3 regions of the Dickeya ananatis genome follow, and region 2 is predicted to be linked to each of the others. Evidence: predicted binding sites of a transcription regulator. Region 2 holds the regulator's gene; each other region holds the start of a gene.

Region 1 (4,179 bases), 1.3 Mb from region 2:
AAAATGATGCCAGACGATGAGAATCGCCTGGCATTTTTTTGGGAGAACGCGCATGAACCGAATCCCCATTATTCTGGATACTGACCCAGGCATCGACGATGCTGTTGCTATCGCGGCGGCGTTGTTTGCCCCTGAACTGGATCTGAAGCTCATTACGACAGTAGCAGGCAATGTGGATGTGGAAAAAACCACGCGCAATGCGCTGCAACTCCTGCATTTTTGGGACGCAGCCGTGCCGGTGGCTCAAGGGGCGGCGACACCGTTGGTACGTCCGTTGCGTGACGCTGCCTATGTTCATGGTGAGTCTGGCATGGAAGGCTATGACTTTGTGGCGCATGAACGCACTGTGCTGGAAACGTCTGCCGTTCAGGCCATGTATGACTGTCTTAACCGTAGCCCTGAGCCTGTCACGCTTGTGACCATCGGGCCACTGACCAATGTCGCCTTACTGCTGACGCTTTACCCGCAGTGTAAAAAACAGATTAAACGTCTGGTGATGATGGGGGGATCGTCAGGGCGTGGCAATTTCACGCCGAATGCGGAATTTAATATGGCTATCGACCCGGAGGCGGCTGCGCGTGTCTTCGACTGTGGTATCGATATCGTGATGTGTGGGCTGGATGTGACCAATGAGGCGGTGCTGGCGCCGGATTATCTGGCGACACTGCCGGGCCTTAACCGCACCGGTGCCATGTTGCATGCGCTGTTCAGCCATTATCGCAGCGGCAGTATGGCGACCGGTTTGCGTATGCACGACCTGTGCGCTATTGCTTATCTGGTGAAACCCAGTTTGTTTACCCTGCAACACTGTTTTGTCGCGGTGGAAACGCAGGGAGAATATACCGCGGGTACCACAGTGGTGGATCTCCAGCATCGGTTACATCGCCCGGCTAATGCACAGGTGGCACTAGCGTTGGACGTTACGGGGTTTCGCGCCTGGGTGGCGCAGGTGGTGGCTTTAGCGCCTTAATGTTTTGGTTAAGCCATGCATGCCTGGTCAGGGATTATGATCACGGCCTGGCTCATAACGATCGCTTGCTAAACAATAGCTTTTACTGATATCCCCGCGGGTTTGTCATAAATTTCTAATTACGGGGGTTTTCGGCTGGCAGCGCCCGGCTGGGCTGGTTAACCTGAGAACCTTTTCTCACTCATCAACAAATAAAGAGTACGAATATGCGTGATGCACAAATCCGCGTCGCCATCGCAGGAGCGGGTGGCCGCATGGGGCGGCAGTTGATTCAGGCTGCGTTACAGATGGAAGGCGTTGTACTGGGTGCGGCGCTGGAACGTGAAGGTTCATCTTTGCTGGGTAGTGACGCGGGAGAGTTGGCCGGGGCAGGGAAAACGGATGTCACCGTACAGAGCAGTCTTGAGGCGGTGGTGAACGATTTCGACGTGTTTATCGATTTTACCCGTCCGGAAGGTACGCTCAATCACCTCGCGTTTTGTCGCCAGCACGGCAAAGGGATGGTGATCGGCACCACCGGTTTTGACGATGCCGGTAAAGCAGCGATTCAGCAGGCTGCCGCCGACATTGGGATTGTGTTTGCCGCTAACTTTAGTGTTGGCGTGAATGTGTTGCTCAAGCTGCTGGAAAAAGCGGCCAAAGTCATGGGTGACTACACGGACATTGAGATCATTGAAGCGCACCACCGCCATAAAGTGGACGCCCCATCAGGCACGGCATTGGCGATGGGCGAAGCGATCGCCGGGGCGTTGGGCCGTGACCTGAAAGAGTGTGCGGTTTATGCACGTGAAGGGTATACCGGTGAGCGTGAGCCAAAAAGCATCGGTTTTGCCACCATTCGGGCCGGAGATATCGTGGGAGAGCACACCGCGATGTTTGCAGACATCGGCGAACGCATCGAGATAACACACAAGGCTTCCAGCCGTATGACATTCGCAAATGGCGCAGTCAGGTCCGCATTGTGGGTAAGCTCTCGTAACCATGGTCTTTTTGATATGAAAGATGTGCTGGGGCTTGATGATTTGTAAGGTGTGGATGTCTGATTTTTTCTTAATGCATTGATTTTAATGGCGCTAAAAATAGCGCCATTGCTTTATGTGATAAATGATGGTTTGGTTGGTATATTGTCCTGTATTTGATGTTTTTCATTATTATCTGTCTTTTTGTCCGTCGTCTGTTGGCTATTTATGATTCAGTGTACCGATTTTGGTGTGATTTTAATCATTATTTCATTCATCGGTGCTGGCAACCGTTTACTTTTCCCAGTTGATGTGTGTTTTTACCGATATGGCGATGTATTACTCCTTGAAGCCATAAAATAGTGAAAAAAAATCCGGTTTGGCTAGACAACGGTCAGGGGCATCATTAAAATGCGCGCAATTTGCCAAAAATTTGCCTTACAGGTGGTTTTTGCATTGATTTAGTCCATTAAATCTGAATTAATATGCAAATAACGTGATTTTTTATTCCTTGGAGGGTGTTTTGATTAAGTCAGCGCTATTGGTTCTGGAAGACGGAACCCAATTCCACGGTCGGGCCATTGGGGCAGAGGGAACGGCAGTGGGGGAAGTCGTTTTCAATACGTCAATGACCGGTTATCAAGAAATCCTCACTGATCCTTCCTATTCCCGCCAGATTGTCACTCTTACTTATCCCCATATCGGAAATGTCGGCGCCAACAAAGCCGATGAAGAATCTCCCGCCGTTCATGCTCAGGGCTTGGTTATCCGCGATTTACCCCTGATTGCCAGCAACTACCGCAGTGAAGAAAGCCTGTCTGATTACCTCAAACGCAACAATATTGTGGCGATTGCGGATATCGACACTCGCAAATTGACGCGGTTGCTGCGTGAAAAAGGCGCGCAGAATGGCTGCATCATCGCCGGTGACGCACCGGATGCGGCGCTGGCGCTGGAAAAGGCTAAAGCGTTCCCCGGCCTGAAAGGGATGGATCTGGCGAAAGAAGTGACCACCCACTCCAGCTATAGCTGGTTGCAGGGTAGCTGGACGCTGGAAGGCGACTTGCCAGCGGCAAAAACCGAGAACGAACTGCCGTATCATGTGGTGGCGTATGACTACGGTGTGAAGCGTAATATCCTGCGTATGCTGGTGGATCGCGGCTGCCGCCTGACGGTCGTACCCGCGCAAACCCCGGCCGAGGATGTGCTGAAACTCAATCCGGACGGTATTTTCCTCTCCAACGGTCCTGGCGATCCGGAGCCGTGCGATTACGCCATCAAGGCAATTAAAGCCTTCCTGGAAACCGATATTCCGGTGTTCGGCATTTGTCTGGGTCACCAGTTGCTGGCGCTGGCCAGTGGCGCGAAAACCGTCAAGATGAAGTTCGGTCACCACGGCGGCAACCACCCGGTGAAAGATCTGGACGGTAATCGTGTGATGATCACCGCGCAAAACCACGGCTTTGCGGTAGACGAAACGTCGCTGCCCGCCACACTGCGTGCAACGTATAAATCGCTGTTTGATGGTTCGCTGCAGGGCATTCATCGCACCGATAAAGCGGCATTCAGTTTTCAGGGGCACCCTGAAGCCAGCCCCGGCCCACATGACGCCGCGCCGCTGTTTGATCACTTCATCGAGCTGATTGAGTCTTACCGTAACACCAAATAATCAGAATCCGTTTAGTCACGCTGCGATAAAAGAACAGGGCGAAAGGGCCAGCGCGGCGGTGAGTAAACGGGTTCGCAGGAGCGAAAAATGCCAAAACGTACAGACATAAAAAGTATCCTGATTCTCGGTGCCGGTCCGATCGTGATCGGTCAGGCGTGCGAGTTTGACTACTCCGGCGCTCAGGCGTGTAAGGCGCTGCGTGAAGAAGGCTACCGCGTGATTCTGGTGAACTCCAACCCGGCCACGATTATGACCGACCCGGAGATGGCCGACGCCACCTACATTGAACCGATCCACTGGGAAGTGGTGCGCAAAATCATCGAAAAAGAACGTCCGGATGCCGTATTGCCGACGATGGGCGGTCAGACGGCGCTGAACTGCGCGCTGGAGCTGGAACGTCAGGGCGTGCTGGCAGAGTTCGGCGTGACCATGATCGGTGCGACCGCAGATGCCATCGATAAGGCGGAAGATCGTCGCCGTTTCGATATCGCGATGAAGAAAATCGGCCTCGAAACCGCACGTTCCGGCATTGCCCACAATATGGACGAAGCGCTGGCGGTAGCGGCGGATGTGGGGTATCC
Region 2 (4,179 bases):
TTTTGCAGTTCGCCGCGCTGATACATCTCAATCACGATGTCGCAACCGCCAACCAATTCACCATCCACCCACAACTGCGGGAATGTCGGCCAATTGGCATATTTCGGCAATTCGGCGCGGATATCCGGGTTCTGCAAAATATCTACATAGGCAAAACGTTCGCCACACGCCGACAACGCCTGTACTGCCTGAGCAGAAAAACCGCAGCTTGGCAGTTTGGGAGAGCCTTTCATGTACAGCAGAATCGGGTTTTCAGCAATCTGGCGCTGAATTTTTTCAAGTGTCGTTGTCGTCATTCTATTGCTTCCTCAAGCGCGTGATGAACGGCCCTTCAGGACCGCTCATATGACTCGCGGCAAACCGTGGCATACCGCTTCTTTTGTTTTGTATTCTAACGATAGCGACGGCCACAAAAAAACGCTATCTTTTATAGGGTTTTATCCGGGCGACGCGTAACGGTACAAAGCGACGCCAAATCGCCTGATAATTAAGCAGCAAACGCTGTTGTTAACGTTTTCTCACTATTTTGTAGTAGGATTATTCTATCTCCCGCTTTTTTATCAGGTCATTTTCGGGAATACTGTGAAGATTGAACGATTGAGGACAACATTCGGTCAGAACTATCATGCGGTTATTTATTACGCTCTTTTTATTATTTTTCAGTAATCTATTTTCTGGTCTGGCGCTGGCTAATCCGCATGGCGGTGCAGTGTTACCTCGCAAATCTGGCGTAGAAACGGCAAATAAAGCGCTTGATGAATCCAAAAAGAACAAAGTTACCAAAAACGCCAACAAAAAAGGTGCGGAGCCGACGCACGGCAAAAAACCGGAGAAAAACGCGAAGTCTACGCCAGCCAAAACCGTAGCCAGCCATGATAAAAATGCAAAGTCGCACAATGACAAGAAGTCTGCGGACAAAAAGTCGGTGGCGGCCGTAGCGCATTCCCCTCATACAAAATCGCAGCCTGAGAAAAGCACGCATACTGCCAGTACTCATACCACTAACAGTGCTCATGCAACTAAAGCGGTATTAGCTAAAACGGCAAAAAAAGAAACAACAAAGAAAGAGACGCTGGCGCAAGCTAAAACCAGCCACAAAGCCCATGAGCTGGCGGTGGCTAAAAGCGCACACAAAAAAGGTAAAGCGGCGGTCGACGAAGAAGATGAGGTAGCGGCCACATCTTCACATGGTAAAAGTAAGAAAGGTAAACACGATAAAGCGGCGCTGACCATCAGTGCTGCTCACCAAAAACGCTATCAGCACGCTAAATTGACTGCCATGAACAAGCTGATGAGCCAAATCGGTAAACCTTATCATTGGGGCGGTTCAACACCTTATTCAGGTTTTGATTGCAGCGGGCTGGTGTATTACGCCTATAAAGATGTGGTAAAAATCCCGATTCCGCGCACCGCCAATGAGATGTTCCACCTGCGTGACGCGGCTCCCATCAAGAAAAGCGAACTGGAAAGTGGCGACCTGGTGTTCTTTCGTATCACCAACCGCGGCGCTGCCGACCACGTTGGCGTCTACCTGGGCAATGGCCGTTTCATCCAGTCACCGCGATCGGGTTCCGATATCAAGATCAGTAAATTGAGTGAAGATTACTGGCAGGATCATTATGTCGGCGCTCGCCGCGTGGTGACACCGAAGACCATTCGCTAACAGTGATTCGCCAGATAATCACCGGCTAAACGACCTAATGAATAACGAGAAAAGGGGCACTAGCCCCTTTTCTGTTTTCTTTTTCTACACCGGCGATCTGCTATCAGTTCAATACCGCAGTGAAACCAAAGACAATGATCACCGCCAACGCAACCAACGTACTACACAGTGACATTTTCAAATTTGTATCCATCGTATTCTCCTGTATGTGACTGATGATCGCCGTCATCCCGTTACGTCTGAATCAGCACCGTATCCCGGCGGATGGGGAAACACACAAAGTATAGGTCTATTATGACCCGACTGAAGTCAAAAAACCGGTTTCTGCGTCACAGAGATAACACAAATTGCCTCTTCCCCTTTCGCTCTAAATCGGCCAAAATCCGCAGTTTACCGTGTACACTGCGTTGGTCGAAGCGTCAGCCCTCCCTTCAAGCTACACACCTCGGCATGTCTCCTACTGAAATGTTGCCTTGTTGTCCAGCAGGAGCAAAATTCACGCAGGCAAACGATTAACAACATATTTACTGCTGTAACAGACCCACGACTGTAACAGATGAGTTCAGGAGTCACTTTAGATGGCAACGATTAAAGATGTGGCAAAACGCGCAGGCGTTTCAACCACAACCGTATCACACGTGATTAATAAAACACGTTTCGTCGCCGAAGAGACCAAGGCTGCGGTACGCGCAGCTATTGATGAATTGCATTATTCACCCAGTGCGGTGGCCCGAAGCCTGAAAGTCAACCACACCAAATCCATCGGACTGCTGGCCACCTCCAGCGAAGCCCCCTATTTCGCTGAAATTATCGAAGCGGTGGAAAACAGCTGCTACGCCAGAGGCTATACGCTGATTCTGTGTAACTCTCACAATAATCAGGATAAACAGCGTGCTTATCTGTCCATGCTGGCGCAAAAACGTGTTGATGGCCTGCTGGTGATGTGTGCCGAGTACCCGCCTGAACTGCTGTCAATGCTGGCGGATTATCGCCACATCCCGATGGTCGTCATGGATTGGGGCGGAGCTCACAGCGATTTCACCGATACCATTGTTGATAATGCGTTTGCCGGTGGGTATATGGCCGGTCGTTATCTGATTGAGCGCGGGCACCGCGATATCGGCGCCATCCCCGGATCTCAGGGGCGCAATACTGGCAGCGGGCGTTATCTGGGCTTTCTGAAAGCGCTGAAAGAGGCGGATATTCCTCTACGTGAAGAGTGGGTGGTTCAGGGTGACTTTGAACCCGAATCAGGCTACAAAGCCATGCACCAGATTCTGGCGCAAAAACAGCGACCGACGGCGGTATTCTGCGGCGGCGATATTATGGCTATGGGGGCGATTTGTGCAGCGGATGAACTGGGCCTGCGTGTACCGCAGGATATTTCGGTGATCGGTTACGACAATGTGCGCCACTCCCGCTATTTTACGCCAGCGCTCACGACCATTCATCAGCCTAAGGAACGACTGGGACAAGCGGCATTCTCCATGTTGCTTGACCGCATCACCAGCAAACGCGAGGAAGCGCAAACCATCGAAGTCCACCCGACGCTGATCGAGCGTCGTTCTGTTGCCGACGGTCCATATCTCGATTACCGCCGTTAATGAATTAGCCAGACGATTTCGTTATCACTCGCAGGTGTGTCAACCGCCGCCATACCGCGCTGTAAAGCGCCAAAGCGTGCCTCCCTGGCACCCTAATATAGAACGCAATGTGCTGCTTTAGCCCGATGAATCTTGTCGACGGGTTAAAGCAGTCATACACTTGTCACTGTCATTGACGACAATAACCATGATCAGACGATGCTTTTAGCAGTACGCATCGCCTTACTTTTTCTACCCCACTAATGACTGTTGCACCGTTTGTCACGGCCGGGGTAGACGCCTTTCGTGTCGGCTTGTCTCTTATTTTCCTCTGAGGCTCTCAGGGATAGACGATGACGTGTGGAATGGGTACATCGAATACCCTCCCCATCGCCATAGTTGTCTGGTTTATCCCGTATAACGCATGTATCTGGCAAGGTAGGGAGAAGTTATGAGTTCATCTTATGTGGAGGATCTGGGTACCCCCAGTCAACCCTGGTTCCAACTGGTTAATGAAATGTTATCGGCCGCTGATATCGCCATTAACGGTTCGCGACCGTTTGATATTCAGGTCAAAAACCCTGAACTGTACAAGCGCATATTGCGTGACGGGTCACTGGGTCTGGGCGAAAGTTACATGGATGGCTGGTGGGAATGTGAACGGCTGGACATGTTTTTCCACCGTGCGATACGCGCCGGGCTGGAGAAGCAACTGCCCCAGCGTTGGCAGGATACGCTACGGATACTGATGGCGCGCCTGACCAATCTGCAATCGCGTCGGCGGGCATGGATTGTGGGTAAGGAGCATTACGACCTCGGTAATGATCTTTTTAGCCTGATGCTAGACCCGTACATGCAGTACTCCTGTGGTTACTGGAAACAAGCCGAAACCCTGGAGCAGGCACAACAAGATAAGCTGCGCCTCATTTGCGA
Region 3 (4,179 bases), 1.6 Mb from region 2:
AACACCCCCACCACCGTGGCCAGCGCCATCCCTTTGAGCTCGACCGCGCCCAGGTGGATCTTCGCGCCGCTGACGCCGATGATCAGTATGACCGAGGTCAGGATCAGGTTCTGTGCCTTGTTGTAATCCACTTTGGATTCGATCAGCACACGAATACCGGATGCGCCGATAACACCGTACAACAGCAGCGACACGCCCCCCATCACCGGAACCGGCACAGCCTGAATTGCCGCAGCCAGCTTACCGACGCAGGAGAGCAGAATCGCAATGATCGCCGCTCCACCGATAACCCAGGTACTGTACACTTTGGTAATCGCCAGTACGCCGATATTCTCACCGTAAGTCGTATTCGGTGTGGAACCAAAAAAGCCGGATAACATGGTAGAAATACCGTTAGCAAACAACGACCGGTGCAGACCAGGGTCACGCATCAGATCTTTTTTCACGATATTGGCGGTGACCACCAGATGGCCCACATGTTCGGCGACTACCACCAGTGCGGCTGGCAGTACCGTCAGCATCGCCACCCACTCAAAACGCGGTGTATAAAAGGTGGGTAAAGCGAACCAGTGCGCCTGAGCGATCGGCGTTAAATCCACCATGCCCATCACGAAAGCAAGCGCATACCCTACCAGTACGCCAATCAGGATAGGGATAATCGCCAGAAAACCGCGAAACAAGACGGAGCCCAGCACGGTTACCGCTAGCGTTACCAGTGAAACAGTGACGGTCTTGGTATCCATTTCAGTACCGGCAGCAGGCAGCAAGCCAGCCATGTTGGCCGCCACACCCGCCAATTCCAGCCCGATTACCGCGACAATCGCCCCCATCGCCGCCGGTGGGAAAATCACGTTCAGCCAGCCGGTTCCGACTTTTTTCACCAGCAACGCCACCAGACAAAACAGTGCGCCGCACAGAATAAAGCCGCCCAGCGCCACTTCATATCCCTGCGGCAATAGCAGAAAAACCGGCGAGAGAAACGCAAAACTAGAACCCAGATACGCCGGGATTTTACCTTTACAGATAAACAGATAAAGCAGTGTCCCGATGCCGTTGAACAGCAGTACGGTCGCCGGGTTAATTTTGAACAGAATGGGCACCAGTACAGTGGCTCCGAACATCGCAAACAGATGCTGGAAACTCAGCGGTATCGTTTGCAAAAGTGGGGGGCGTTCACTGACGCCGATGGCGCGACGAGTCATCGTGTTTTCCTCTGTGTCTCAGACTGAAAAATACCGGGAACCCCGGCAGAAAGTTCAGCGCCGACCACTCTTCATCTCATCGACGCTGAAAAAATCTCGCCATCCGTGGAATGCGCAGGGGCCACCCGTTAGGTTAGGTCAGAAACGGCGGCTTATACGCAAAAAAAAGCCGACTCTACAGTCGGCTGGATATCATTTCGTACCAAACAGCTTGTCGCCCGCATCGCCCAGGCCCGGCATAATGTAACCGTGTTCGTTGAGGCCCTTGTCGATGGAGGCGGTGTACAACTCCACATCCGGATGCGCTTTCTCCAGCGCGGCAATCCCTTCAGGCGCAGCAACCAGCACCAGCACCTTAATGCTAAGGCAACCGGCTTTCTTCAGCAGGTCGATAGTGGCAATCATCGAGCCGCCAGTCGCCAGCATCGGGTCAACGACCAGCGCCATGCGTTCGTCGATGTTAGAAGCCAGTTTCTGGAAATAAGGAACCGGCTCCAGCGTTTGTTCGTCGCGGTACATCCCTACCACGCTGATACGCGCACTCGGTACGTTTTCCAGCACCCCTTCCATCATGCCAAGGCCAGCACGCAGGATCGGTACGACGGTAATTTTTTTACCTTTGATTTGGTCAACTTCAACCGGGCCGCACCAGCCTTCGATGGTCACTTTTTCCGTCGCCAAATCGGCGGTGGCTTCATAGGTCAGCAAACTACCGACTTCAGACGCCAGTTCGCGAAAACGCTTGGTACTGATATCGTGCTCGCGCATCAGACCCAGTTTATGCTTAACGAGCGGGTGTTTTACCTCGACGATTTTCATTACTCTTTACTCCCATCGGCAGTGGACGGCCAAAAAAATCGCGGGATTATACCGCTTTTTCAAATGTACGCCATAGATTCCAGTCTGATCCAAATCAAGCGAAAACGGAAATTATCGCTATCCATCCCCCAGACAGCCGATAGCGGCCTTCATCATCTCCTGACGAAAGCGCCACACAGCGAAGACACCGCTCGCAAACGTTTGCTTACGCTGTTAGAATTAGCGCGCTCCATTTTTTAAACCAATCGTAACCTCCGTGGGGACTCCGCAGTGACCGATAAAACCTCTCTCAGCTATAAAGACGCAGGCGTGGATATTGATGCTGGTAATGCATTGGTAGACCGTATCAAAGGTGTAGTGAAACAGACCCGTCGCCCGGAAGTCATGGGTGGATTGGGCGGTTTCGGTGCCTTATGCGCCTTACCGCAAAAATACCGCGAACCGGTACTGGTTTCCGGTACCGATGGGGTTGGCACCAAGCTGCGTCTGGCGATGGACCTGCAGCGTCACGATACGATTGGTATCGACCTGGTGGCAATGTGCGTCAACGACCTGGTGGTACAAGGTGCCGAGCCACTGTTTTTCCTGGATTATTACGCCACCGGTAAGCTGGATGTCGACACGGCAGCCCGCGTTATCACCGGTATCGCCGAAGGATGCAAACAGTCTGGCTGTGCGCTGGTGGGCGGCGAAACGGCTGAAATGCCCGGCATGTACCACGGTGATGATTACGACGTGGCCGGTTTCTGCGTCGGCGTGGTTGAAAAAGCCGAGATTATCGACGGCAGTAAAGTACGCGAAGGCGACGCACTGGTCGCGCTGGCTTCCAGCGGCCCACACTCCAACGGTTACTCGCTGATCCGTAAAATCCTCGAAGTGAGTGGCGCTAATCCGGAACAGATTCAACTGGATGGCAAACCACTGGCTGATCACCTGCTGGCCCCGACTAAAATTTACGTGAAATCCGTACTGTCACTGATTGAAAACGTAGATGTGCACGCCATTTCCCACCTGACCGGCGGCGGTTTCTGGGAAAACATTCCGCGCGTATTGCCGGAAGGTATGCAGGCGACGATCGAGGAATCCAGCTGGCAGTGGCCGTCTGTATTCCAGTGGCTGCAGCAAAATGGCAACGTCAGCCGTCACGAAATGTATCGCACCTTTAACTGTGGTGTGGGCATGATCATCGCGCTGCCAGCCGAACAGGCGGACAACGCTATCGCTCACCTTACCAGCAACGGTGAAACTGCCTGGAAGATCGGTGTCATTACCCGTACCAATGGCGGAGAAACCGTGGTCATCCAGTGATGAAAAACATCGTTGTCCTGATTTCAGGTCAGGGAAGCAATCTGCAGGCGTTAATTGACGCCTGCCAGCATGGTCGCCTTCCCGGGCAAATTAGTGCGGTATTGAGCAATAACCCTGATGCTTTCGGTCTCAAGCGGGCTCGTGACGCCGGTATCGCGACCCACGCGCTACTGCCGGGCGATTATGCCAGTCGTGCCGATTTCGATGCAGCACTTGCAGTCGAGATCGAGAAATATCAGCCAGATGTCGTGGTATTGGCTGGATATATGCGTATCCTCAGTGCCGAATTCGTCACCCGTTTTCTGGGGAAAATGCTGAATATCCACCCGTCGCTGCTGCCCAACTATCCCGGCTTACATACCCACCGCAAGGCGCTGGAAAACGGCGACAGTGAGCACGGTACCTCGGTGCATTTTGTCACCGAAGAGCTGGATGGTGGCCCGGTTATTCTGCAAGCCAGAGTGCCGATTTTCCCCGGCGATACTGAGCAGGATATTCAAGAGCGGGTGCAAGCGCAGGAACACAGCATCTACCCGCTGGTTGTCGGCTGGTTCCTGGCAGGACGTCTGGCGCTGCGCGATAATCACGCCTGGCTTGACGGCGAAGTGATCCCCGAAAGCGGCTACGCCGCCGAATAAACCGCCTGATTCAGCGTCCACCTCCCCTCGCGCCCGGCATCACCGGGGCGTTGTTCTTGCGTATTACTCTCGTCATGCCTTCATAAACAGGGTCCCATCAGGGCGCTCTCTTTTTCCCGGATAATGACCCTCGTCACAAAGGTTACAGAATTGTATGTAACCGCTTTCATCACTGTGACATGACTCACGTAGTCTATCCATAACGCCTGACA

Evidence for each region. The regulator PurR, encoded in region 2, represses purine synthesis genes. The targets are predictions, from matches to a motif close to CANGCAAACGTTTGCNTG.
Region 1: the regulator PurR is predicted to act here: its motif matches at 2,213-2,230, upstream of carA (glutamine-hydrolyzing carbamoyl-phosphate synthase small subunit).
Region 3: the regulator PurR is predicted to act here: its motif matches at 2,212-2,229, upstream of purM (phosphoribosylformylglycinamidine cyclo-ligase).

What each region holds. Positions count from the first base shown of each region.
Region 1 covers NZ_CP040816.1:146,894-151,072, forward strand. Annotated here, with positions in the region: gene rihC (ribonucleoside hydrolase RihC) at 53-970, shown strand; gene dapB (4-hydroxy-tetrahydrodipicolinate reductase) at 1,177-1,998, shown strand; gene carA (glutamine-hydrolyzing carbamoyl-phosphate synthase small subunit) at 2,453-3,598, shown strand; gene carB (carbamoyl-phosphate synthase large subunit) at 3,686-4,179, shown strand, end outside.
Region 2 covers NZ_CP040816.1:1,418,509-1,422,687, reverse strand. Annotated here, with positions in the region: gene FGI04_RS06155 (Grx4 family monothiol glutaredoxin) at 1-296, opposite strand, end outside; gene FGI04_RS06150 (C40 family peptidase) at 626-1,663, shown strand; gene cydH (cytochrome bd-I oxidase subunit CydH) at 1,767-1,856, opposite strand; gene purR (HTH-type transcriptional repressor PurR) at 2,242-3,267, shown strand; gene cfa (cyclopropane fatty acyl phospholipid synthase) at 3,698-4,179, shown strand, end outside.
Region 3 covers NZ_CP040816.1:2,970,960-2,975,138, forward strand. Annotated here, with positions in the region: gene uraA (uracil permease) at 1-1,202, opposite strand, end outside; gene upp (uracil phosphoribosyltransferase) at 1,395-2,021, opposite strand; gene purM (phosphoribosylformylglycinamidine cyclo-ligase) at 2,292-3,329, shown strand; gene purN (phosphoribosylglycinamide formyltransferase) at 3,329-3,967, shown strand.